Regions from separate parts of the Rhizobium sp. USDA 4016 genome, predicted to be linked through region 2. Evidence: predicted binding sites of a transcription regulator. Region 2 holds the regulator's gene; each other region holds the start of a gene.
The links. The regulator LexA, encoded in region 2, represses DNA repair genes until DNA is damaged. The targets are predictions, from matches to a motif close to TGTTCNNNNTGTGTTCNG.
Positions count from the first base shown of each region.

Region 1: a site for LexA is predicted at 2,158-2,175, ahead of ACZ9DP_RS00225 (ImuA family protein). Genes of this name have one in related genera too.
Region 3: a site for LexA is predicted at 4,577-4,594, ahead of recA (recombinase RecA). Genes of this name have one in related genera too.

Region 1 covers NZ_JBWCCY010000001.1:44,332-52,181, reverse strand. Annotated here, with positions in the region: gene ACZ9DP_RS00230 (Y-family DNA polymerase) at 1-1,432, opposite strand, end outside; gene ACZ9DP_RS00225 (ImuA family protein) at 1,353-2,114, opposite strand; gene ACZ9DP_RS00220 (hypothetical protein) at 2,288-2,554, shown strand; gene dinB (DNA polymerase IV) at 2,551-3,642, shown strand; gene ACZ9DP_RS00210 (SOS response-associated peptidase family protein) at 3,639-4,136, opposite strand; gene ACZ9DP_RS00205 (SOS response-associated peptidase) at 4,450-5,040, shown strand; gene ligD (non-homologous end-joining DNA ligase) at 5,235-6,290, shown strand; gene ACZ9DP_RS00195 (LysR family transcriptional regulator) at 6,483-7,382, opposite strand; partial or broken gene ACZ9DP_RS00190 (DUF1330 domain-containing protein) at 7,599-7,850, shown strand, end outside.
Region 2 covers NZ_JBWCCY010000004.1:2,045,856-2,053,705, reverse strand. Annotated here, with positions in the region: gene lpxB (lipid-A-disaccharide synthase) at 1-96, shown strand, start outside; gene gltA (citrate synthase) at 122-1,411, opposite strand; gene lexA (transcriptional repressor LexA) at 2,220-2,936, opposite strand; gene ACZ9DP_RS25375 (VOC family protein) at 3,142-4,020, shown strand; gene kdsA (3-deoxy-8-phosphooctulonate synthase) at 4,017-4,862, shown strand; gene ACZ9DP_RS25365 (methyl-accepting chemotaxis protein) at 4,885-6,729, opposite strand; gene ACZ9DP_RS25360 (hypothetical protein) at 6,810-7,055, shown strand; gene eno (phosphopyruvate hydratase) at 7,172-7,850, shown strand, end outside.
Region 3 covers NZ_JBWCCY010000004.1:1,766,557-1,774,406, reverse strand. Annotated here, with positions in the region: partial or broken gene ACZ9DP_RS23915 (helix-turn-helix transcriptional regulator) at 6-326, opposite strand; gene alaS (alanine--tRNA ligase) at 561-3,221, opposite strand; gene recA (recombinase RecA) at 3,374-4,462, opposite strand; gene ACZ9DP_RS23900 (carbohydrate kinase family protein) at 4,695-5,636, shown strand; gene ACZ9DP_RS23895 (pseudouridine-5'-phosphate glycosidase) at 5,666-6,592, shown strand; gene cckA (cell cycle histidine kinase CckA) at 6,623-7,850, opposite strand, start outside.

The DNA of each region.
Region 1 (7,850 bases), on a different contig from region 2:
GCTCGCCGGCTTCATCCTCGACAACGAAATAGTCGCGAACCGCGACCCATTCGGCGCTGCGCTGCCACCATTCTCCGAAGATCCGCTCCGGGCCGTCGGCGCGCTTTACCCGGCGGCGCTTGCCGCGCCAGGTAAAGGAAACCGGCGGATGATCGGGCAAGAGCGCAATCACCTCGATAGCTTCCGGGTGCGGCAAAAGCCGGGATGGCCGCTGCCAATGCAGCGGCCAGGTGGCGCCGACCTCGTCCGCCGTCGGTGCGATCCGTTGAACGCTGCGCTCCGGCACGTCGCTCGCCACCGGCGCGACACGGAAAATCCGCTGGCCGCCACGATTGCCGAGCACGTCGATCAGCGGCGTCACATCGGTGATCTGCTCTTCGATCAGCGAGGAAGCCGACTGCGCCTCGACGAGCGGTTCGGCGACGATGGCAGCGAGGCCCAGCTTCTCGATGCCGAAGCCCGGCTCGATCTTCTCGATCCGGTCGCGGAAGAGTTTCGTCAGCCAGCCGATGTCACGAACCGGCTTGGCCGTGCCGGCCCGAAGCGACTGGATTGTGTTGTCGACGCGGTGGACGATCAGATCGGCGCGCCGCACGCCAAGTCCTCGTTTCTCCAGCTCCAGACAGAGCTGCCGCACCAGGCGGCCCACGTATTTCTCGATGGTCTCCGCAGCCCCGATCGGTTCGGCAAAGGATTTTTGGACCTCGACGAGATCCGCCGGCCGGATCGGATCGATGGGCTCGGCGAGCCGGCCGAACATCTGGTGGAGGCGGCGCCCGACCTCCGGCCCGAACCGCAGCGTCAGCGGCGCCCGCGGCGCGACTGCCAGATCACCGACGGTGGCGAAGCCGAGGGTTCTGAGGCTCCCGACGATCTCGGCCGGCAGCCGCAACGAGGACAGCGGCAACCGGCTTACCGCTTTGGCGGTCTCGCCGCGCGAGATGATAACCGTCTCGCGATCCGTGGACCGGGCGAGCGCATGTGCCGCACCCCAGGTGTCGGCGATCGCCGCTCGTGCCGCAAGACCCCGGCCGCGGAAGCGGTTGACAAGACCGGAGAGCATCAGGTCCTCGCCGCCCTGCAGGTGATCGGCGCCGTCGGTATCCATGACGATACCATCAGGGGGATCCATGGCGACAACGGGAGAATATTGCGACAAGGCCCAAAGCGTCAGCCGTTCAAGTGTCGCGAGGTCGGCCGCCGGATCGGCATCCACCATCGTCAATCCCTGAACCAGCGCCTGCGCCTTGGCGGCCGGCATGCCGACGCGCAAGCCCAGTTTGGCAGCTGCCCGGTCGACCGCCGCCACCCATCGCTTCGACCCTCTCCTGGCGATCACCACCAGCGGTGCGTCAGGATTGAGCGAAGGATCGGCGCGCCTGATCCGGTCCGTCGGCAGTGTCGGAAGAAAGACAGATACGACCCTGGCCATCACATGCTCCGATAATGAATTGTCCTCCCTCGCCTGACCTGACCCGCATGAGCTCGGCCAGCCACCGTGCGCGGCCGACGCCCGGCACGGGAAGCGGCTCGGACGGCAGCACCGAGATCCGCCAGCGGGTCACAGCTGCCGTCGGCATCCCGAAATCGGAGGCTTCCGTCTGGCGCCGCCATCGGCGGATCACCAGGCCTAACGTGCCCGACTTTTCCGCCGCAAGCTGCAGCCGGCGCGAGGCCGTCATCGGCAGGCGCACCAGCTCGGCGACGACGGCGCCGAGGCCGCCATAGCGCAAGGCTTCTTCGAAGCTCGCGAGCACCGTCTCTTCCTTGTCGCTTTCGACGAAGATGACGCGGTCGGGGTGAAGTCCGGCCTGGGCAAGTGCTGGAAAGAACAGATCGAAGCGGGTGAGGCACCAGACCACCTTGCCGGTGGTCCGCGCCGCGATGCCGCCGATGAAGAGTGCGGCGGCCGCGCCGTCGATCGCACCGTTCCCGCCGCCGGCCACTTCATGCAGGGCACCAAAGGCCAGGCCACCTCCCGGCAGCTGCGCGTCGATCTCGCTCACCCCGAATGGCAGGACGCTGCGACGGCGCATACCCGCACCTTCGAGGCTGGCGATTTTCTCGCGCAACTCGTCGAGGACGGTATTCGAAGTGGCGATGGCTGTGGTCATGATCTCCTTAACGGCACCGTTTTTGACTTGAGAAAACGCGGTATGTTCTTTATTTGTTCTCAAAGCGAAAACGAGTCAATGCGCACTCGACGCGTTCAAGTTGAGCGCGGGTGCGGGCCTGACGGATTCCATAAAGGGATTCAACTCGATGGCCGTATTGGGAATTTTTTCACATGGCCCGCCCAGACCGGCTGAGTGATCTGAGACTGAAGGATTATCGTGACCCGGTTATTGAATTCAGCTGCCCGCGATGTGACCGCCATGGCGCGATCGAGCGAAAGCTGTTGGTGAAAGCTTTTGGCGCCGATGTGAGCTTCGCGGTACTCCGTCGGCGGATGGCCATGGGCTGCGAGCGCATGCAAACGCCGGAGGGTGACAAATGCGGCGCGCACTTCCCATGTCTGGCGGACGTAGATGGTCCTGATGGAAGCCAGTCATGACAAAAGATGAAGGCCACGAGCGGCCGCGCAAGATCGTCCATGTCGACATGGACGCCTTTTATGCGTCGGTCGAGCAGCGCGATAATCCGGAATTGCGCGGCAAACCAATTGCCGTCGGCGGATCGGCCTCTCGCGGCGTGGTGGCGGCGGCGAGCTACGAGGCGCGCGCCTATGGTGTCCACTCCGCGATGCCGTCTGTGACCGCCAAGCGGAAATGCCCGGACCTCATCTTCGTGCCGCCGCGCTTCGACGTCTACAAGGCGGTGTCGCAGCAGATCCGTGAGATCTTCGCCGAATACACGGCCGTCATCGAGCCGCTTTCTCTCGATGAAGCCTATCTCGACGTTACCCATAATCTCAAGGGCATGGAAATCGCCACGGAGATCGCACTGGAGATCCGTGCCAAAATCAAGCAGGCCACTGGGCTCAATGCATCGGCGGGGATTTCCTACAACAAGTTCCTCGCCAAGATGGCGAGCGACCTCAACAAGCCGAATGGCCAGGCCGTCATCACCCCGAAGAACGGTCCGGCCTTCGTCGAGGCCCTCCCTGTCAAAAAATTTCATGGCGTCGGCCCGGCAACGGCCGACAAGATGCACCGGCTGGGGATTGAAACCGGTGCCGATCTGAAGGGGAAGACGCTGGAATTCCTGGTGGATCATTTCGCTAAGTCCGGTCCTTATTTTTACGGCATTGCCCGCGGCATCGACGAGCGCCAGGTCAAGCCGAACCGGGTGCGCAAATCCGTCGGCGCCGAAGATACATTTTCGCATGATCTACACGCCTATGGACCGGCCCGCGAAGGGCTTCAGCCGCTGATCGAAAAGGTGTGGGGCTACTGCGAGGCCAATGGGATCAGCGCCAAGACGGTGACGCTCAAGGCCAAATATGCCGATTTCAACCAGATCACCCGCAGCAAGACGCTTCCGGCACCTCTGCCAGCGATCACAGATCTGGAGGACATCGTCGGCCTGCTGCTGGCGCCGATCTTTCCGCCCCGAAAAGGCATCCGCCTACTCGGCGTCACCTTGTCATCCCTGGAGCCACGCGCGGTTATCACGGAACCGCAGTTGCGCCTGGCGCTTTAGATCGCCAGCGTTGGCTGGGCAGAGGCACCCACGTGTCGCTTGACCCGGAATGTCCCCGCCGGCAATGGCCGCAGTATTTCCTCTTCGGGAACAAGATCGTCAAGCCAGACCATGCGTTGGTCTCGTGTCAGCACCGCCATCTGCCGGTCGTGGTAGGGCACGATATCAGCATTCGCTTCGATGGTCAGGATGGCATAGGCCTCCGGCCAATCCTCAGCCGCCGGCCGCCAGATCCCCGCGAAATAGAACCAGTCGCCGTTGGCCAGCGAGAAGCTGAAGCTCTTGTGGCGAAACTCCGAAGCCGGCACCAGACAGCGGTAGCTCGGGAATGTCCGCCCTTCCGATCGGACGACGTTAACGGCGCGCGGGCCGCCGTCGCGTGGTCGCAGCCCCCATGGCAGCTCCACCATCTCCACATCGCCATCATGGCGCCTGACGATGACACGGCGCTCGTCCAGCGGGGCATCGGACTGGAAAGCGGTCGCGTTCATAATGGACGGAACATATCAGGAACACGCACATTAGACAAGGCCGATGGATAATCCTGTGCGGTTCGCTGAAAACTGCTAAACTCCGGGGATGCGCGCCGGTGAGACCGAACTTCAGATGGTCATGCGACACGTACGAGATGGCGCCGCCATCGTCGCGCGGCAAACTTTACTTATCAAAAGACTGGTCGCGCTCCGCCTGCCGACGAAGGATGCCGAGGAACTCCTCATCCTGCTGGAACGCGTACAATCCGAGCATATATTGCACCTGCAGCGCCTCGGTGGTGCGGTAATGGGACCACCCTCGAAGGGAAGAGCAATGTGCAATGACTATCGGCTGATGGTGGATGTTGCCTCGGTTGTCGAGGATTTCGCTGACCTCAAGATCAAGATCCGTTTTGGTGAAGGCACTCCGAACCTCGAAGCGCGCGAGGACATCAAGATTACCGATATCGGCCCGATCGTCAGAACGATCGACGGAACCCGTGACGAGGGAGAGCTCGTGCAGCGGCGCTGGAGCTGGCCGGGACCGAACAAGCGGCCGGTCTATAATTTCCGCTCGGAGGGACGGGAGTTCACCTCCAATCGCTGTCTGATCATTTCCGATGGCTTTTACGAGTTCACCGATCCGAAGGACCCGAAAAAGAAGCGCAAGGACAAGTGGCTGTTCACCAAAAAGGACGAGCCGATCTTCTGCATTGCCGGCATCTGGCGCGACACGCCGGACGTCGGTCAGGCCTTCACCATGCTGACGATGGAACCGGGTCCGGACATCGCGCCCTACCACGACCGGCAGATCGTGATCCTGGAACGCGACGCCTGGGCCGACTGGCTCGATCCATCTGTTTCCGCGAAGTCGCTGATCAGGCCGCTTTCCGCGGGCACCCTCGCTGTAGAACAGGTCGGGTAATCCCGGCGCGGCAGCAATATTGCCTCGCTCCATCTCGCAGCAAAACGGTTTGCTTGCCGTTTTCACAACGTCCCTAGAGAGACCAAGTCCTGGCACCATCGAGATGAGTCGTCGCACCGGCATCGCTGAGTAATCCCTGCGATCACTCGACTGAAGGACTCGACTCTTCAGATCCACTCTGATGCACTGCCAGCATGACCAGGCCACCAGGAAAGAAGACGCAACCGCTGTTGGGCACCGCCGAAGCGGCGCTTCGAAGCCGCGCACGAAAACCGCGGGACCCAAAGCAGCCGGTATTGCCGTTCGATCCGATGCCAGCTCGTGTCGAGCCATGCCTGGCGCTCCTCGTTTCGAAACCACCCAAAGGCCCGCAATGGATCTACGAGGTGAAATGGGATGGGTATCGTCTCGCGATCCACGTCGAGCCAACGCGAGTCCGTGTCATCACTCGGGGTGGCCACGATTGGACACATCGCTTCCCCTTCATCGCACAGGCAGCGTCCTGGCTTGGCGGAACGATGATCCTCGATGGCGAGGCCGTCGTGCTTGATGAACAGGGCCGCTCCGATTTCGGCGCCTTGCAACAGGCGCTTGGCGGCCGCGGCGGCAAACGAAGTGCCGATGAAGCGATATTCTTCGCCTTCGACATCATGTACCTCGACGGGCATGATCTCCGGCGAATGGCGTTCTTCGAGCGTCGACAGATGCTCGAGCGCATCGTCCCGGCGGACAGTTTCGGCGCCGTCCGGCTTTCCGAAGCGATCGAGGCCGATGGTGACGAGCTGTTCGAGTCAGCCTGTGAGCACGGGCTTGAGGGGGTTATTGCCAAGAAGCTCGATGCGCCCTATCGGTCGGGCCGCCTCGGTGACTGGCTCAAGATCAAATGCGTCCACAGCGACAGCTTTTTTATCATCGGCTATGAACCTTCCGCGGCGGCGCTGGGCGGTATTGGCCGATTGCTGCTCGCCGCTTATCGCGACCACGATCTCGTCTATGTCGGCGGCGTGGGCACCGGTTTCAAAGAACGAGAGACAATCCGTCTCCGGCAGGATCTCGATAGGATCAAGACGGCGAAGCCGCCTGTGGAGATCAAGCGAAAAGGCGCGATCTGGGTTCAGCCGACCCTAATCGCTGAAATCGAGTATCGGGCCTGGACGCAGGACGGAAAGCTCCGGCATCCCTCATACAAAGGCCTGCGTGAAAGACAGGATAATGCGGCAGTCTATCGGATTGGCAGGGATTCGACATGAAGGGCATTTTCGAAAACAGCAGTGATCCGGATAGCGCCGAAGAAGCTGCGGTCGCGTTGTTTGGCGCCGAAGCCGCGACCGCTGTCGCCTATTGCTCCCTTCCCCTAAGGCGGCCAATTTGAGGTTGTCCGCGATCGAAACGACACCTACCGCTCGATCGTCAGCTGCCGGCGGAGAATGCCCGCGACCCAGCTAGCTAGATCTTCGGTATTCCTTAATATGGTCGATGAACGCTCGTAGTTTCGGATGAACCTGGGAACGTTGAGGGTAGTAGAGATACACGCCGGTACTGGTGGCCGCGTACCAGTCCAACACGATCTCAAGCTCGCCATTTCCAACTTTGTCGATGATAGCATTCTCATGGGCGTAAAGCAGTCCCATGCCGCCCAGTGCCGCATCCAGCGCGAGGGTCGCGTCATTGGTGATGAGCGAGCTTTTCACCTGCACTGCGAACTCCCTGCCCTCGCTTGCAAACTCCCAGCGGTCGTAGACGCGCTCTCCTGAGCCGACACAGACGCAGTTGTGGGCCAGCAGATCCTTGGGATGCTCAGGGCGGCCGACCCTATCAAGGTAGTCGGGCGCACCCGCGACCACCCAGCGCACCGGACTCATCAGCATCAGGGCCACCATGTCCTGGGCCAGGATATCGGAGACCCGGATCCCGGCATCGAACCCGCGCTCGAAGATGTTGGTAGCGGCGTTCTCGAAATATAGCTCGACCGTGACCTCCGGGTACTTCTCGATAAAGCTCGCCACCACCGGCTTGAGGAAATTCGGGTAGATCATCTGCGGCACGTTGAGCCGCAGCCGACCCACCGGCTTGTCAGCCGCCGTCCCCGCTTCCTGCATCGCCCCCACGATCGCCTCAAGCGCCGGCCCGACCTGCGCCAGGAACTTCTCCCCTGCCTCCGTCAAGCTTGTGGCGCGGGTGGTTCTCGTGAGCAGTGTGACGCCCAGGCGCACCTCCAGCTGCCGGATCATTTTGCTGATCGCTGGCGGCGAGACGCGCAGCGTGTCGGCCGCTGCGCTGAAATTCCGCTTCTCGGCGACGAGGGCGAAGGCCACCAGCCCATCCAGCTGATCCTTGTCCATTATGAACCTCAAGTTAATGACACATCAACGAGAATGCCATTTTTGGAAATGATCGGCCAGGGTAATCTCCTCGCAGTCAGACAAGTTGATGGGTTACCCCTTCAGCGGACCGGCCGACCCCTGGCGATCGATGACGACCGGACACGGTGCCTGCCATCCTCGCCGACCCGTTCGCTGAGCCCCTGCCCCTGACGCTCAACCAAAGGAGATTATCCCATGAAGAAGCTATTTGCCGCCGCCGTGACCGTGCTTGCGCTTACCGCCGGCCCGGCCGCATTCGCCGAGGATGCCACGACCCCCGCCTACATGATCGGCAGCTATGACATCCGCGACGAGGCGGGGTTCCAGAAGTACATTGAGGCCGCCTCCCCGCTGGTCAAGCAGTATGGCGGGCGGGTGATCGTCTAAAATCCGGGTCCGAAGCCAGTCGTCGAAGGCCAGCCGCGCTCCGTGATCGCCGTGGCTGAG
Region 2 (7,850 bases):
GTCTGGCAGCGCATGCAGACGGAAAAGCCGCCGGGCGAGAAAGCGGCGGATATCGTTCTCGACATTCTGGACAAGAAAAAACCCGGCCGTCTCTGACCGGGTTTTTTCGGGCGGAAGCGGCTTAGCGCTTCGAAACCGGAACGTAGTCGCGCAGCGGTTCGCCGATATAGAGCTGGCGCGGACGGCCGATGCGCTGCTGTGGATCCTCGATCATCTCGTTCCACTGGGCGATCCAGCCGACCGTGCGGGCCAACGCAAAGAGCACCGTGAACATCGTCGTGGGGAAGCCCAGCGCCTTCAGCGTGATGCCCGAATAGAAGTCGATGTTCGGGTAGAGCTTCTTTTCGATGAAGTATTCGTCGGTCAGCGCGATGCGTTCCAGCTCCATCGCGACTTCGAGAAGCGGATCGTCCTTGTGACCGAGTTCGGCGAGAACCTCATGCGTCGTCTTCTGCATGATCTTGGCGCGCGGATCGTAGTTCTTGTAGACACGGTGACCGAAGCCCATGAGGCGGAACGGGTCATTCTTGTCCTTGGCGCGGGCGATATATTCCGGAATGCGCTCGACCGAGCCGATTTCCGAAAGCATGTTGAGCGCCGCCTCGTTGGCACCGCCATGAGCCGGGCCCCAAAGGCAGGCAATGCCGGCCGCGATGCATGCGAACGGGTTGGCACCCGAAGAGCCGGCGAGGCGAACCGTCGAGGTCGAGGCGTTCTGCTCGTGATCGGCGTGCAGGATGAAGATACGGTCCATGGCGCGCGAGAGGACCGGGTTCACGACATATTCTTCGCACGGTACCGCGAAGCACATGCGCAGGAAGTTCGAGGCGTAGTCGAGATCGTTCTTCGGATAAACGAACGGCTGGCCGATATAGTACTTGTAGGCCATCGCCGCGATAGTCGGCATCTTGGCTATCATGCGCAGGCTTGCGACCATGCGCTGATGCGGATCGGTGATGTCTGTCGAGTCGTGGTAGAAGGCAGACAGAGCGCCGACACAGCCGCACATGACGGCCATCGGATGGGCGTCGCGGCGGAAGCCGGTGAAGAAGCGAGACATCTGCTCGTGCACCATGGTGTGATGCGTGACGCGGTAGTCGAAATCCTTCTTCTGGGCAGCCGTCGGCAATTCGCCGTAAAGCAGCAGATAGCAGACTTCCAGGAAGTCGCCATGTTCGGCAAGCTGTTCGATCGGGTAGCCGCGATGCAGCAGAATGCCTTCATCGCCGTCGATATAGGTGATCTTCGATTCACAGGAAGCGGTCGAGGTGAAACCAGGATCGTACGTGAAGGAACCGGTGTTTTTATAGAGTGCACCAATATCGATGACATCCGGACCGATCGTTCCGCTTTTCACGGAAAGATTGGCGGTTTTGTCGCCGATTTTGATTGTTGCGCTTTGATCCGTCATGCTGATCCTCCAAACTGGCGGTGGCGCCATAAAAGCGCCATAGGGTTAAGCGTCCTCTCCGATAGCTATATGATCACGGCGCCAATGCCAAGTTACCGTGGCGCCATTTTGTGCATCGCAGTATCAACTTTTAGACACTCCTGCGATGCCGGAGGCGCATAGCGGAAGCCAATGATTTAATTCGGCTTTTTGCAATCCAGTTTTTTGGACTTTTTTCAATCGATTATTGTTGCTGAAACGCCCTCAGGGCTGCATTCTGGTTGTATTCATAGGGTGTCAGCGGGCTGGGTGCATGCCGGAGTTGAAAACGGCCGAGCTGCGCATTCCGCTTCAGCAGATGTCGCGGAGGCTTTCGGCCTGCAAATGGCGAGCTAAGGAGCCGCTCAGGGCACACGCCTGCGCTTTGCGACGGTTTTTTCGGGCTTGGGGCGGCGATCTGGTTTGCGTCCGGCACGAATGTTTCGCTCAGCGCTTTGGCTTTGACCGATCGCAGCCGTGAGGGCGCTGCGACCCGCGAAAGACGGAGGGAAAGCGAAATTTTCACCGGAACAGCAGGAAGAGGCAAGAAATGCGATGCGGAACGGCGCCACGCCCGGCTTGCGATGCCGCGGACATCGTCGTCACGCGGGCAAGGCTGCGGTTCGGCGCCTGCCGATGCGGCGCAGTGCATTTCGCGAATGAAACCTTGCGGAAAACCGGTGCCGTCGAACCGTGCTTTGGACAACCGCCTTCGAGAAACTCGATCGCCCCTAGAGCCGCCACGCCTATGAGTGGCGCGCCGTCGCCTTTGCCGGCGACGCGCTGCCGGTCAATGGTAGCGGCGGATAAGGCCGACGAGCTTACCCTGAACCTTTACGCGATCCGGTCCAAAGATGCGCGTCTCGTAGGCGGCGTTCGCCGCTTCCAGCGCGATGGACGCACCCTTGCGTCGGAACCGCTTCAGCGTCGCTTCCTCGTCATCGACCAGTGCCACGACAATGTCGCCGGGATTGGCGGTGCTGGTGTTGCGGATGATGACCGTGTCGCCATCGAAGATGCCAGCATCGATCATCGAATCGCCCTTGACCTCAAGCGCGTAGTGTTCGCCGGAGCCGAGCATATCGGCCGGAACGTTGATGTCGTGCGTGTTGTTCTGGATCGCCGAGATCGGCACGCCTGCCGCAATACGGCCCATGACGGGAACCGAAATGGAGCTGGTATTGTCTTCGTTCGCCGGCTTCGGCGCGGCGGCAGCAGGCTGCGGCTTGCCGAGGCTGCCCTCGATGACGCTCGGCGAAAAGCCGCGGCGGGGCTGGATGCTCGGGCTGTAGGCTTCCGGCAGCTTGATCACTTCAAGCGCGCGGGCGCGATTCGGTAGGCGACGAATGAAACCGCGCTCTTCCAAAGCGGTAATCAGCCGGTGGATGCCGGATTTGGACGCGAGATCCAGCGCATCCTTCATTTCGTCGAACGATGGCGGAACGCCGGATTCCTTCATACGCTCATGAATGAAGAGGAGAAGCTCCTGTTGTTTGCGTGTCAGCATCGAAGTTTAACCCCAAATTCGTGAAACAAAGCCAGAACGGACACTATATGTTCCATATGTGTTCCGCAAGTACCTAAATTTTCGTAAAACTTCGTCTCAACTGCGTTCATTTTTGGAAACTTTTGTTTGCCGGATCAGCGCTTTCAGCTTGCATTGACCACATAGCGGCACACATCTTCAGCACATTAAATGGAGACCTGACGCCATGCTGCATCCGTTGGATCATCTTGTTCTACCGGTCACCAACATCGATCTCGCGCGGGAGCGGCTGGGACGATTGGGGTTCACGGTTGCCGCCGAGGGCCGTCATCCTTTCGGCACGGTGAATGCTTGCGTTTTTTTCGCCGACAAGACCTATCTCGAGCCGCTTGGTGTCGCGAGCGCGAAAGAATGTGAAGAATCAGTGCGGCACGGAAACGTCTTTGTGGCGCGCGACCAGGCCTTTCGTTTCCGGTGCGGCAATGACGGATTCTCTGCGGCCGCATTCAGCACGGAGGACGCGGACGCCGACCATGCTCATTTCGTGCGTGCGAGAAAGAGCGGCGGCGCCATGTTGGAGTTTTCGCGCCTGATCAAGATGCCGGACGGGTCGCAATCGACAGGCACTTTCAAGCTTGCCTTTGCCGCCGATCTTCGGGTGCCGGATTTCTTCCTCTTTGACTGCCAGCGCATCAACGCCTTTCCGGCCGATCGGAGCGCGCTGGAAAAGCATGCGAACGGTGCAACCGGTATCTCGGAGATGGTGCTAAGCGCGCCCGAGCCTGAAGCCTTCGGCTCGTTCCTTCAGTTGGCCGTGTCTACGACGGAAATCGAGCGGACACCGTTTGGCGTGGCGATCGCGGCAGCGAATGCCAGGATCAGTCTTCTGTCGCCGGAAGGGATGGAGGCTTATTTCGATTCGGTGCCGTTATCCGTGGATAAGGGGCTAAGAGGCAGCGCTATCGTTTTCCGCACCACCGATCTTGCCGTGACAGAAGCGCTTTTGGCTGATAACGGGATGCCCTATACACGCAAGAACAACAGAGTCCTGGTGAAGCCTGCGCCCGGCCAAGGTGCGATCTTCGCCTTCGAGGAGATCCGATGAGCAATACGAATTCCGAAGTCGCAGTCGGCGAAGGTGCCGGCCGCGTCGTATTTTCAAACAGTGGCAGGCTGTCGCTGATCGCCGGCGCATGCGAAATGGAGAGCCGCGACCATGCCTTCATGGTTGCGGGCACGCTCAAGGAGCTTTGCGGCAAGCTCGGCATCGGGCTCGTCTACAAGACCTCCTTCGACAAGGCGAACCGCTCTTCGCTGTCGAGCAAACGCGGTATCGGTCTAGAGAAGGGCTTGGAAGTCTTCGCCGACCTCAAGAAGGAACTCGGCATTCCGGTTCTGACAGATATCCATTCGGAAGAGCAATGCGCGCTGGTCGCCGAGGTCGTGGACGTTCTGCAGATCCCGGCCTTCCTCTCCCGTCAGACGGACCTGCTTGTCGCAGCCGCGAAGACCGGCCGTGTCATCAACGTCAAGAAGGGCCAGTTTCTCGCTCCCTGGGACATGAAGAATGTTCTCGCCAAGCTAAATCAGAGCGGCAATTCGAATGTTCTGCTTTGTGAGCGTGGCGCGTCCTTCGGTTACAATACGCTGGTCTCGGACATGCGCTCGTTGCCGATCATGGCGGCCATGGGGGCTCCGGTCATTTTCGATGCGACCCATTCCGTGCAACAGCCCGGCGGCCAGGGCACGACGTCGGGCGGGGAGCGCCAGTTCGTCGAGACGCTGGCGCGGGCGGCAGTTGCGGTCGGAGTTGCAGGTGTCTTCATCGAGACCCACCAGGATCCGGACAATGCCCCCTGCGACGGCCCCAACATGGTGTATTTGAACGACATGCCGCGGCTTCTGGAAAAGCTGCTGGCCCTCGACGCCGTCGTCAAGGCGGCCTGATACTGGCGGAAGGTGCCCGCCGTCAACCGGCGAGCGCCATCCTTTGGCTTGAGTACGACCGCGTTGCGGCGGACGCCGTTACGTCGTCGAGAAGGAAACGGGCCAGCAGGTGATTGAGGTGTATCGCCTCGTCACCGAGCTCGCGGCAGGCGGCACTTGTGTGTTCAACCATCGCCGCGTTCTGCTGCGTGACGCTGTCCATAGTGTTGACGGCGGCGTTGACTTCCAGGAGAGCGGTCGTTTGTTCGGTGGAGGAACGCACGATCGACTCGATCAGCGCGGTGACCTTCAGAACCTGCTGATCGATATTGCTGAGCGCTTCACCGGTGCGGTTGACCAAGGCAACGCCGGCCGAAACCTGGCTGGAAGACGTCTCGATCAGCTGCTTGATTTCCTTTGCCAGATTGGCGGAGCGGCCGGCAAGGTCGCGCACTTCCTGTGCAACGACCGCAAAACCCTTTCCGGCCTCGCCCGCGCGGGCGGCTTCCACGCCGGCATTGAGCGCGAGCAAGTTGGTCTGGAAGGCGATTTCGTCGATGACGTTGATGATATCGCCGATCTGCGCAGATGATGTCTCGATCTTCTCCATCGCAGCGACCGCCTCGTGCACGACGGTTGCCGAATAGCTCGCGCTTTCCTTCGTCGCCGTCATCATCACGTTGGCTTCAATGGCCCGTTCCGACGAGTTCTTGACGGTGACCGTGATCTGGTCGAGCGCCGAGGCCGCCTGCTCCAGCGAGGCGGCTTGATGCTCTGTTCGCCGGGCCAGATCGTTTGTGCTCGATGCGATTTCGCCGGAGCCGGTCCTTACTACATTCGTCAGGGTCGAAATTTCCCTCATTGCCTCAGAAAGCGTGCGGACGCTCGAGTTGAACTGCTCGCGCAGCTTCTCGTAGGCTGCGTCGAAAGGCTCGCTAAGCTGGACCGTGAGATCGCCGCCGGAGAGCCGTTCCAGGCCGCGGCTCAGGCTGGCGATGACGCCCTCGCGGACGGCTTCCTCGTCTGCCTTGGCAGCGGCAAGCGCCGCATCGCGCTGTGCTTGGGCCTGACATTCGGCATCCTGGCGCGCACGGATATTGTTCCGCTCTTCGGCGGATTCGCGGAAGACGGTGACGGCGCGCGCCATCTCCCCGATCTCGTCGGCCCGGCGGCTGAAGGGCACATCCTTCGAATAGTCGCCGCCAGCAAGGATCGCCATATAGTCGCGCATCGCCGAGAGCGGCACGATGGCGCGGCGGCGGAAGACGTAAAGGCCGCCAAGAAGCAGGCAAAGCGAGACTGCGGCAGCCGCGAGCGTGATAGCCGAAAGGATGCGTGTCTGTTCGGCGGCGTCCTTTTCAGCGGACGCCAGGAAGGTGTTCGCCATATCGACGAGTTCGTTGACGGCGTTTTCATGGATATGGAAATTCGTCGCAAGCTTTTCGAAGGACGCCGGAATGACTGCGGAGTCATTCTTGACAATGGCCGGCGCGAGTTCCTCTTGCATCACCTTCCAGAACACGTCGCCTTTGACAAGGACATCGTTCAAGAGCTTCTGCTTAAGGTCCGAGCTGAGCGCGGTCGCCAGCCAATATTTGCGGCGGTCCTCGTAGGCGGGTTTCAGGACATGTTCGATGCGCTCGACGTTCTTCTTGGCAACGTCGGGGCGCTGCACCGCTTCGAGCGCAAGCATGTAAGACTCAACGAGGTAGAGGGGCGGCGGCAGGATATCGGCGACGAGATCCTTGCCGTAGATGATTTGCTTGTACATCTCGCCGTTCACCCGCAGCTTATTGAAGGCATAATTCTGTATGCCGATCGAAGCGATCAATCCCGCGGCGACGACCATCGCGAAGATAGCAAGGCTGCGTGCAATATTGAGTTTCATCCTGCGCCCCATGAATTGAATAGCGAACAGAATGCTGTTCGTTTGAAATTATTCTGGAATTTCCGAGGGGACCTGAAATCGTGAAGGTCCGTATATCAGGCGGATTTGGACCGCACGAGGAAACGCATCATGCAATACTACTTGCCGGAGAGCGGGGCAGTATTTCCTCAATGAGTATTAATCATAATATTGATTGGTTACTGACCGATAAATTTACAACCAGATCGAAAGTGACGGGGGTCATTTCAAAACCTGAGGTTCCGAAACGCCTGAGCAAGCTCTCGGCAGGGATCGATGGGGTGCGAGCGGCTTCTTCAAAAGCCTGACATATTCGGGCTATAGGCCATGCCATGCCGTGTGTCGTCGGTGTGGCATTGTAATTTGCGTGCCTTCGATTAAACAGGCTTCGAACGATTTATCACCCACCGAGCAGGAAGAGATCATGACTGCAATTACCGACATTATCGCCCGCGAGATTCTCGACAGCCGTGGCAATCCGACCGTTGAAGTCGATGTCTATCTCGAAGACGGCAGTATGGGCCGTGCGGCTGTGCCGTCCGGCGCCTCGACCGGTGCGCATGAGGCCGTCGAAGTTCGCGACGGCGGCAAGCGCTATCTCGGCAAGGGTGTTGAAAAGGCCGTCGAGGCTGCCAACACGGAAATCTTCGACGCGATCGGCGGCATCGATGCCGAGAACCAGATCCAGATCGACAACATCATGATCGAACTGGACGGCACGGCGAACAAGTCCCGCCTCGGCGCCAATGCCATCCTCGGCGTATCGCTCGCCGTCGCCAAGGCTGCCGCCCAGGCTGCCGGCCTGCCGCTCTATCGCTACGTTGGGGGCGCGAGCGCGCATCTGCTGCCGGTTCCGATGATGAACATCATCAACGGCGGCGCGCATGCCGACAATCCGATCGACTTCCAGGAATTCATGATCATGCCGGTCGGCGCCGATTCGATCCGCGAAGCGGTTCGCATGGGCTCGGAAGTCTTCCACGTCCTCAAGAAGGAGCTTTCGGCCCAGGGGCACAACACCAATGTCGGCGACGAGGGCGGATTCGCGCCGGGCCTGAAGAGCGCGCCCGAAGCGCTCGATTTCATCATGAAGTCGATCGAGA
Region 3 (7,850 bases), 280 kb from region 2:
TGTTCTTCCGTAAGGTTTATGTCGAACATCGCCGCTGTCTTTCCGTTAGGTGAGGGTTCAAAGGTTTTATGGCTTCCCTCCTTCCGGTAGCGCGCCGGCGGCATGCGGTAGACAGACTTGAAGATGCGGTTAAAGGATTGGAGATTGAGATAGCCGGATCGCTTCGCAATCTCGCCGACGGTGAGATCCGTGCGGACGATATCGCCCGCCGCGCGATGCAGCCGCAGCCGCTTGAGGGTCGCCGCCAGCGTCTCGCCGTAAATCGCGCGATAAATCTTGTGCCAGTGATAGCTCGACATGCAGGCGATTTCGGCTAGGCGCTCCATATCCAGATCCTCGTCGAGATGATCGTGGATATAGGCCGAAACCCGCCGCAGGCGGCTTTCATAAAGTGCCCATGCCGTTTCGCCATTCGTGTCAAAGCCCCGTGCAAATCGATCGGCTGCGGAAAACCATAAGGCGATTGACAAATCCTGAGGAATTGCGTGCCGATCACGGGGGCACGCACACAAAAGGCGGAGGACTAGCCCCCGCCTTTCAAACCTCATCGGCAGATGAAATCAGCTTGCAAGTGCTGCCGCCACCGCCTCGATCGCCTCGTCGGCCTTGGAGCCGTCTGGGCCGCCCGCCTGTGCCATGTCCGGCCGGCCGCCGCCGCCTTTGCCGCCAAGGGCAGCAGATGCGACGCGCACAAGATCGACGGCGCTGAACCGCGCCGTCAGGTCCGGCGTTACGGCAACGACTGCGCTTGCCTTGCCGTCGTCGGAAACGCCGATCAGCGTCACGACGCCCGAACCGATGCTTGATTTGCCATCGTCGGCGAGCCCCTTGAGATCCTTCGGATCGACGCCGGTGATCGCCTTGCCGAGGAATTTTACGCCGGCAACCTCACGCGCCGCGTCCGTCGAGCCGCCCTGCCCGCCGCCCATGGCAAGCTTGCGCTTGGCATCGGCGAGTTCCCGCTCGAGCTTGCGGCGCTCGTCCATCAACGCTTCTACGCGCGAAAGCACGTCGGCAGGCTGAACCTTCAGCGACGAAGCAAGCGTTTTCACGCGCTCGTCCTGTTCGGCCAGATATTCGCGGGCGTTCTCACCGGTGACCGCCTCGATGCGGCGGACACCCGCGCCGACGGCACTTTCGCTAAGGATGCGCACAAGCCCGATCTGACCGGTCGCGGCGACATGCGTGCCGCCGCAGAGTTCGATCGAATAAGGCTTGCCGGCCTTCGTGCCGCGCACGCCCTGCCCCATAGCGACGACGCGCACTTCATCGCCGTATTTCTCGCCGAACAGCGCCATCGCACCTTCGGCAATCGCGTCATCCACGCTCATCAGCCGCGTCGTTACCGGCGCGTTCTGCAGCACGATCTCGTTTGCCATATCCTCAACGACCTTGAGCTCTTCGGCGGACATCGGCTTCGGATGCGAAACATCGAAACGCAGGCGTTCGGGCGCGACCAGCGAACCCTTCTGCGCCACGTGCGTACCCAGCACTTCGCGCAGCGCCTCATGCAGCAAGTGCGTTGCCGAGTGATTGGCGCGCAGGCGCGACCGGCGGGCATGATCGACGGTCAGCGCGACGGCCTCGTCGGTCTTCAGTAAACCTTCGACGACAGCCCCTGAATGCACGAACAGGCCTTCGCCCTTCTTCTGCGTATCGGTGATTTCCACTTTCGCATGGTCCGAGCTGATGATGCCTGTGTCGCCCATCTGGCCGCCGGATTCGCCGTAGAACGGCGTCTGGTTGACGACGATCTGCACCTTGTCGCCGGCCGAGGCGGATGCGACGGCGGCACCGTCCCTGACGATCGCCTGGACGACGCCTTCGGCGGTCTCCGTGTCGTAGCCCAGGAATTCGGTCGCGCCATGCTTCTCCTTGAGTTCGAACCAGATGGTCTCGGTCGCCTTGTCGCCGGAGCCGGCCCAATGCGAGCGGGCTTCGGCCTTCTGACGCTCCATCGCATCGGTAAAGCCGGCGAGATCGACGCCGATTTCGCGGGCGCGCAGCGCATCTTGCGTCAGGTCGAGCGGAAAGCCGTAGGTGTCATAGAGCTTGAATGCCGTCTCGCCGTCGAGCATATCGCCCTTGCCGAGCGTCATCGTCGCGTCGGAAAGCAGCGACAGGCCGCGCTCCAGCGTCTTGCGGAAACGGGTTTCCTCGAGTTTCAGCGTCTCGGAGATCAGTGCTTCGGCGCGTGCGAGCTCCGGATAGGCGCGGCCCATCTGCTGGACGAGCGCCGGCAGCAGCTTCCAGATCAGCGGTTCCTTGGCACCCAGGAGCTGCGCATGGCGCATGGCCCGGCGCATGATGCGGCGCAGCACGTAGCCGCGGCCTTCGTTCGACGGCAGCACCCCATCGGCAATGAGGAATGCGGATGAGCGCAGATGGTCGGCGATGACGCGGTGGCTCGCCCGGCGCTCACCCTCGGCCCTGACGCCGGTTGCCTCCTCCGAAGCTTCGATCAGCGCGCGAAACAGATCGATATCGTAATTGTCGTGCTTGCCCTGCAGCACGGCCGCCACGCGCTCCAGTCCCATGCCGGTATCGATCGAGGGACGCGGAAGGTCGACGCGCTCTTCCTTCGTCAACTGCTCATATTGCATGAAGACGAGGTTCCAGATCTCGATGAAGCGGTCGCCGTCTTCCTCCGGAGAGCCGGGAGGGCCGCCCCAGATGTGATCGCCGTGATCGTAGAAGATCTCCGAGCAGGGACCGCACGGGCCGGTATCGCCCATCGCCCAGAAATTATCGCTGGTCGGAATGCGGATGATATTTCCGTCCGAAAGCCCGGCGATCTTCTTCCAGAGGTTAAAGGCTTCGTCGTCCGTGTGATAGACGGTGACCAGCAGGCGCTTGGCGTCGAGACCGAATTCCTTGGTGATCAGGTTCCAGGCAAGCTCGATCGCCCGTTCCTTGAAATAATCGCCGAAGGAGAAATTGCCGAGCATCTCGAAAAAGGTATGGTGGCGCGCGGTATAGCCGACATTGTCGAGGTCATTGTGCTTGCCGCCGGCGCGGACGCATTTCTGTGCCGTCGATGCCGTCCTGTAGGGGCGCTGTTCCAGGCCCGTGAAGACGTTCTTGAACTGTACCATGCCGGCATTGGTGAACATCAGCGTCGGGTCGTTGCGCGGCACGAGCGGGCTCGACGGCACGATCTCGTGGCCGTTCGTCTTGAAATAGTCGAGGAAGGTCGACCGGATATCGTTCACGCCGCTCATGCTATGCCCTTCAATGCTGCCCAAGGCAGGTCAAACTCAAATCCAGTGGCTTTTATCGTCCGCATTAACCACTGTCCAGCAGACAAAGAAAACCGGCCGCATTCTGATCAAGGAATGCGGCCGGTTTCATACATCAAAACTGAAGCTGCAAATTACATATCCGTGTCTGTATCGCCATCGTTGGCGTCCGGCCCGCCATTCTGCAGGAAGCGGTCAGCAATCAGCCCCGCATTCTGCCGAAGCGCCATCTCGATCTCGCGGCCGAGATCCGGGTTGTCGCGGATGAAGAGCTTGGCATTCTCGCGGCCCTGGCCGAGGCGCTGGCTGTTATAAGAGAACCAGGCACCGGATTTCTCGACGATGCCGGCCTTGACGCCGAGATCGATCAGTTCGCCAGTCTTCGAGACACCCTCGCCATACATGATATCGAATTCCACCTGCTTGAAGGGAGGCGCCATCTTGTTCTTAACGACCTTGACGCGGGTTTGGTTGCCGACAACCTCTTCGCGCTCCTTGACCGCGCCGATACGGCGGATGTCGAGCCGGACGGAGGCGTAGAACTTCAGCGCGTTGCCGCCTGTCGTCGTTTCGGGCGAGCCGAACATGACGCCGATCTTCATGCGGATCTGGTTGATGAAGATGACCATGGTGTTCGACTTGGAGATCGACGCCGTGAGCTTGCGCAGCGCCTGGCTCATCAGGCGCGCCTGTAGGCCCGGAAGGCTGTCGCCCATCTCGCCCTCGATTTCGGCGCGCGGTGTCAGCGCTGCAACGGAGTCGACGACGAGAACGTCGACGGCGCCGGAGCGCACCAGCGTATCGGTGATTTCGAGCGCCTGCTCGCCGGTATCCGGCTGCGAGATCAGGAGGTTCTGGAGATCGACGCCGAGCTTGCGGGCATAGACCGGATCGAGCGCATGTTCTGCATCGACGAATGCGCAGATGCCGCCCTTTTTCTGCGCTTCGGCGATCGTCTGCAACGCAAGCGTCGTCTTGCCGGAGCTTTCCGGTCCGTAGATCTCGATGATGCGGCCCTTGGGCAAACCGCCGATGCCGAGCGCGATATCGAGGCTGAGGGAACCGGTCGAAATAGTTTCGATCTCGACAACATTCTCGTTGGAGCCGAGTTTCATGATCGAGCCCTTGCCGAACGACCGCTCAATCTGTGAGAGTGCCGCTTCAAGCGCCTTGCTTTTGTCCACCGATTTGTCCTCTACGAGCCGCAATGAATTTTGAGACATCCGATCCACCTTTAGGTTATTGAAGCCGCTTGAGCAATGTCTGGTTTGTACCCTATTTGTTCCAGTCTCGCAATAGGTGCCCAAATAATTGAAAGAAAAAGGTAAAACAGCTCGTGTTCTATATATGTTTTATCATTGCAAAGCAACGCCTTAGGAGGCGTCACGCCAAGGCTGCCGCATCCGGCGCCCTGCTACGATTCGTTTCCTCCATCGGCTGGGAGCATTCAGGGCGATGAAAAGAATCCTCGTTCTCGGCGGCGCACATATCGATCGGCGCGGGCGCATTTCCGGCGAGACTGCGCCAGGCGCCAGCAACCCGGGCGCTTGGTTCGAGGAACCGGGCGGCGGCGGCTTCAATGCTGCGAGAAACCTTGCACGGCTCGGCGTGGACGTCACCATGATCTCGCCGCGCGGAGGCGATCCGGCGGGCGAGATGGTGACGGAGGCGGCTTATGCAGCCGGCATCAATGACCGGCCGTTCGTCTTTCTCGATCGCAAGACACCGAGCTACACGGCCATTCTGGAGCGGGACGGCAACCTAGTGATCGCGCTCGCGGACATGGAGCTTTACCGTTACTTCGTCCCGCGCCGGCTGGCGATCCGCTGGGTGCGCGAAGCCTTCGCCGCAAACGACCTCATCCTTTTCGATGCGAACCTGCCGGAAGAGACGATCGCAGCGATCGTCAGCCGCGCCAATTCGCTCGGCGTACCGGTGGCCGCGATTGCCATATCGCCGGCAAAGGTGGTCAAGCTCAAGCCCTGCATCTGCGGCATCGACCATCTCTTCCTCAACGAGGCGGAGGCCGCCGCCCTGACCGGCCAATGCCCGGACAAGCCGGAGGATTGGGCGTCACTGCTCGGTGATATCGGCCTGAAGAGCGGCGTCATCACGCGCGGGCAGCGCGAAATGATCGCCTTCGGCAAGGGTGGCACCTTCTGCCTGCAGCCGCCGTCGGTCGAGACCATCGCCGACGTAACGGGCGCCGGAGATTCGCTTGCAGCCGGGGTCCTCTTTGCCTTGATGCAGGATCTGCCGCTCGAGGAAGCCCTGCGGCACGGCGCGGCCGCTGCTGCACTCACGGTCCAGTCGCCCTATGCCGTCAACGAAAAACTCTCCGCGGAACTGCTTGTGGAAACCCTTGCCCTTGTTCAGCGTGCCAGAATTCTGCATTGAAGCGGCAACATGATGAAACGGAAGAGACAATGACGAAACCGATCTCCCCCCTCCTGCCGGTCTCCTATTCCAAGGAGGTTGCCGCTGCAAAGCAGCGCGGCGCGCCGCTGGTGGCGCTTGAATCGACGATCATCACGCACGGCATGCCCTACCCCGGCAATATCGAAATGGCGCGCAGTGTCGAGGCGATTATCCGTGAGCAGGGTGCCGTTCCGGCAACGATTGCCGTCATTCACGGCGTCCTGCATATCGGCTTGGAGCCGGAACAGCTTGAGAAGCTCGCGAAGGAAAAGGACGTGATGAAAGTCTCGCGCGCCGATCTCGCCTTCGCGATCGCCGAGCGCCGCACCGGTGCCACGACGGTATCTGCCACGATGATCGCCGCTGCCCGTGCCGGCATCAAGGTCTTTGCGACCGGCGGCATCGGCGGCGTGCATCGCGGTGCCGAAGAGAGCTTCGACATCTCGGCCGACCTGCAGGAGCTTGCCCGCACCGGCGTCATCGTCGTCTGCGCCGGCGCAAAGGCGATCCTCGATATCCCAAAGACGCTGGAAGTGCTGGAGACCAGCGGCGTTCCTGTCGTCACCTACGAGAGTGCCGAGTTCCCGGCCTTCTGGTCCCGTTCCTCGGGCCTGCGCAGCCCGCTGACGTTGAACAGCCCGGCCGCCATCGCCAATTTCCAGATCACCCGCGAACAGCTTGGCATCGAGGGCGGCATGCTGATCGCCAATCCGGTCCCGGAAGAAGATGAAATTCCGCGCGAGGAGATGGAGATCTATATCGAGCGCGCACTCGACAGCGCCGAGCGCGACGAAATCAGCGGCAAGACCGTGACACCTTATCTTCTCAGCACGATATTCGATCTGACCGACGGACGGAGCCTGCAGACGAATATCGCGCTCGTCGAGAACAATGCCCGCCTGGCGGCAGAAATTGCCGTGGCGCTCGACGATTGAGATTTTGACGGGAGGCGCTTGCCGCCTCCCCTATTCGCCTTCCAGGGTTTCCTTGACGACGACGGCGAGCTGCTTCAGCGAGAAGGGCTTCGGCAGGAACCCAAACTTGGCGTCCGGAGGCAGGTTGCGGGCGAAAGCGTCTTCCGCATAGCCGGAAACGAAGATGAATTTCAGGTCCGGATATCGCTTGCGCAATTCGCGCAGCAGCGACGGGCCGTCCATTTCCGGCATGACGACGTCAGAAACGACGATGTCCACCTTGCCGTCCAGCTCGTCCATGATGTCGAGCGCTTCGACGCCTGAGCCGGCCTCGTGCACGGTGTAGCCGCGCGTTTCCAGCATGCGCTTGCCGCCGCGGCGCACCGCTTCCTCGTCCTCTACGAGCAGGATGACGGCGTTGCCCGTCAGATCTTCCGGTTGTTCCGGCTGAGCTGCGGCCGGCATTTGTTGAGCCGCACCGGTCTCGGCTGCCGCAACAGCGTCCGCCTCGGCGGCGACAGCCGCGTCGATGGCGTGGCGCGGCAGGAAGACCCGGAAGGTCGTTCCCTTCCCGACTTCGGATTCCGGCTGAATATAGCCGCCGGACTGTTTGACGATGCCGTAGACCATCGCCAGCCCGAGACCCGTGCCCTTGCCCACCTCCTTGGTTGTGAAGAAGGGCTCGAATATCTTGTCCATGATGTCGGGCGCAATGCCGGTGCCGGTATCGGCCACCTCGATCAGCACCATGTCCTCATGCGGCATGTAGGAATAATTGAAACCGGCCACTTCCGCCGCCGTCACGTTGCGGGTGCGCAGCGTCAGCTTGCCGCCCTCGGGCATCGCGTCGCGCGCATTGACGCAAAGATTGATAAGCACCTGCTCGAACTGCGACAGGTCAGTCTTCACCGGCCAGAGATCGCGGCCGTATTCGACATCGAGCTTGACGTTGGTGCCGGATAACAGCCGGTCGACAAGCATGCGCAGGTCGCCGACGACATCCGTGAGGTTCAATACCGTCGGACGCATCGTCTGCTTGCGCGAGAAGGCAAGCAGCTGGCGGACGAGAACCGCGGCGCGGTTCGCATTGCGCTTGATTTCCATCAGGTCGGCAAAGCTTGCATCAGACGGCCGCGCTTGCAGCAGCAGATGGTCGGAAGACAACAGGATCGCCGTCAGCACGTTGTTGAAGTCGTGCGCGATTCCGCCGGCAAGCGTGCCGACCGCATTCATCTTTTGCGTCTGCGCCATCTGCGCTTCCAGCGCCTTTTGTTCCGTC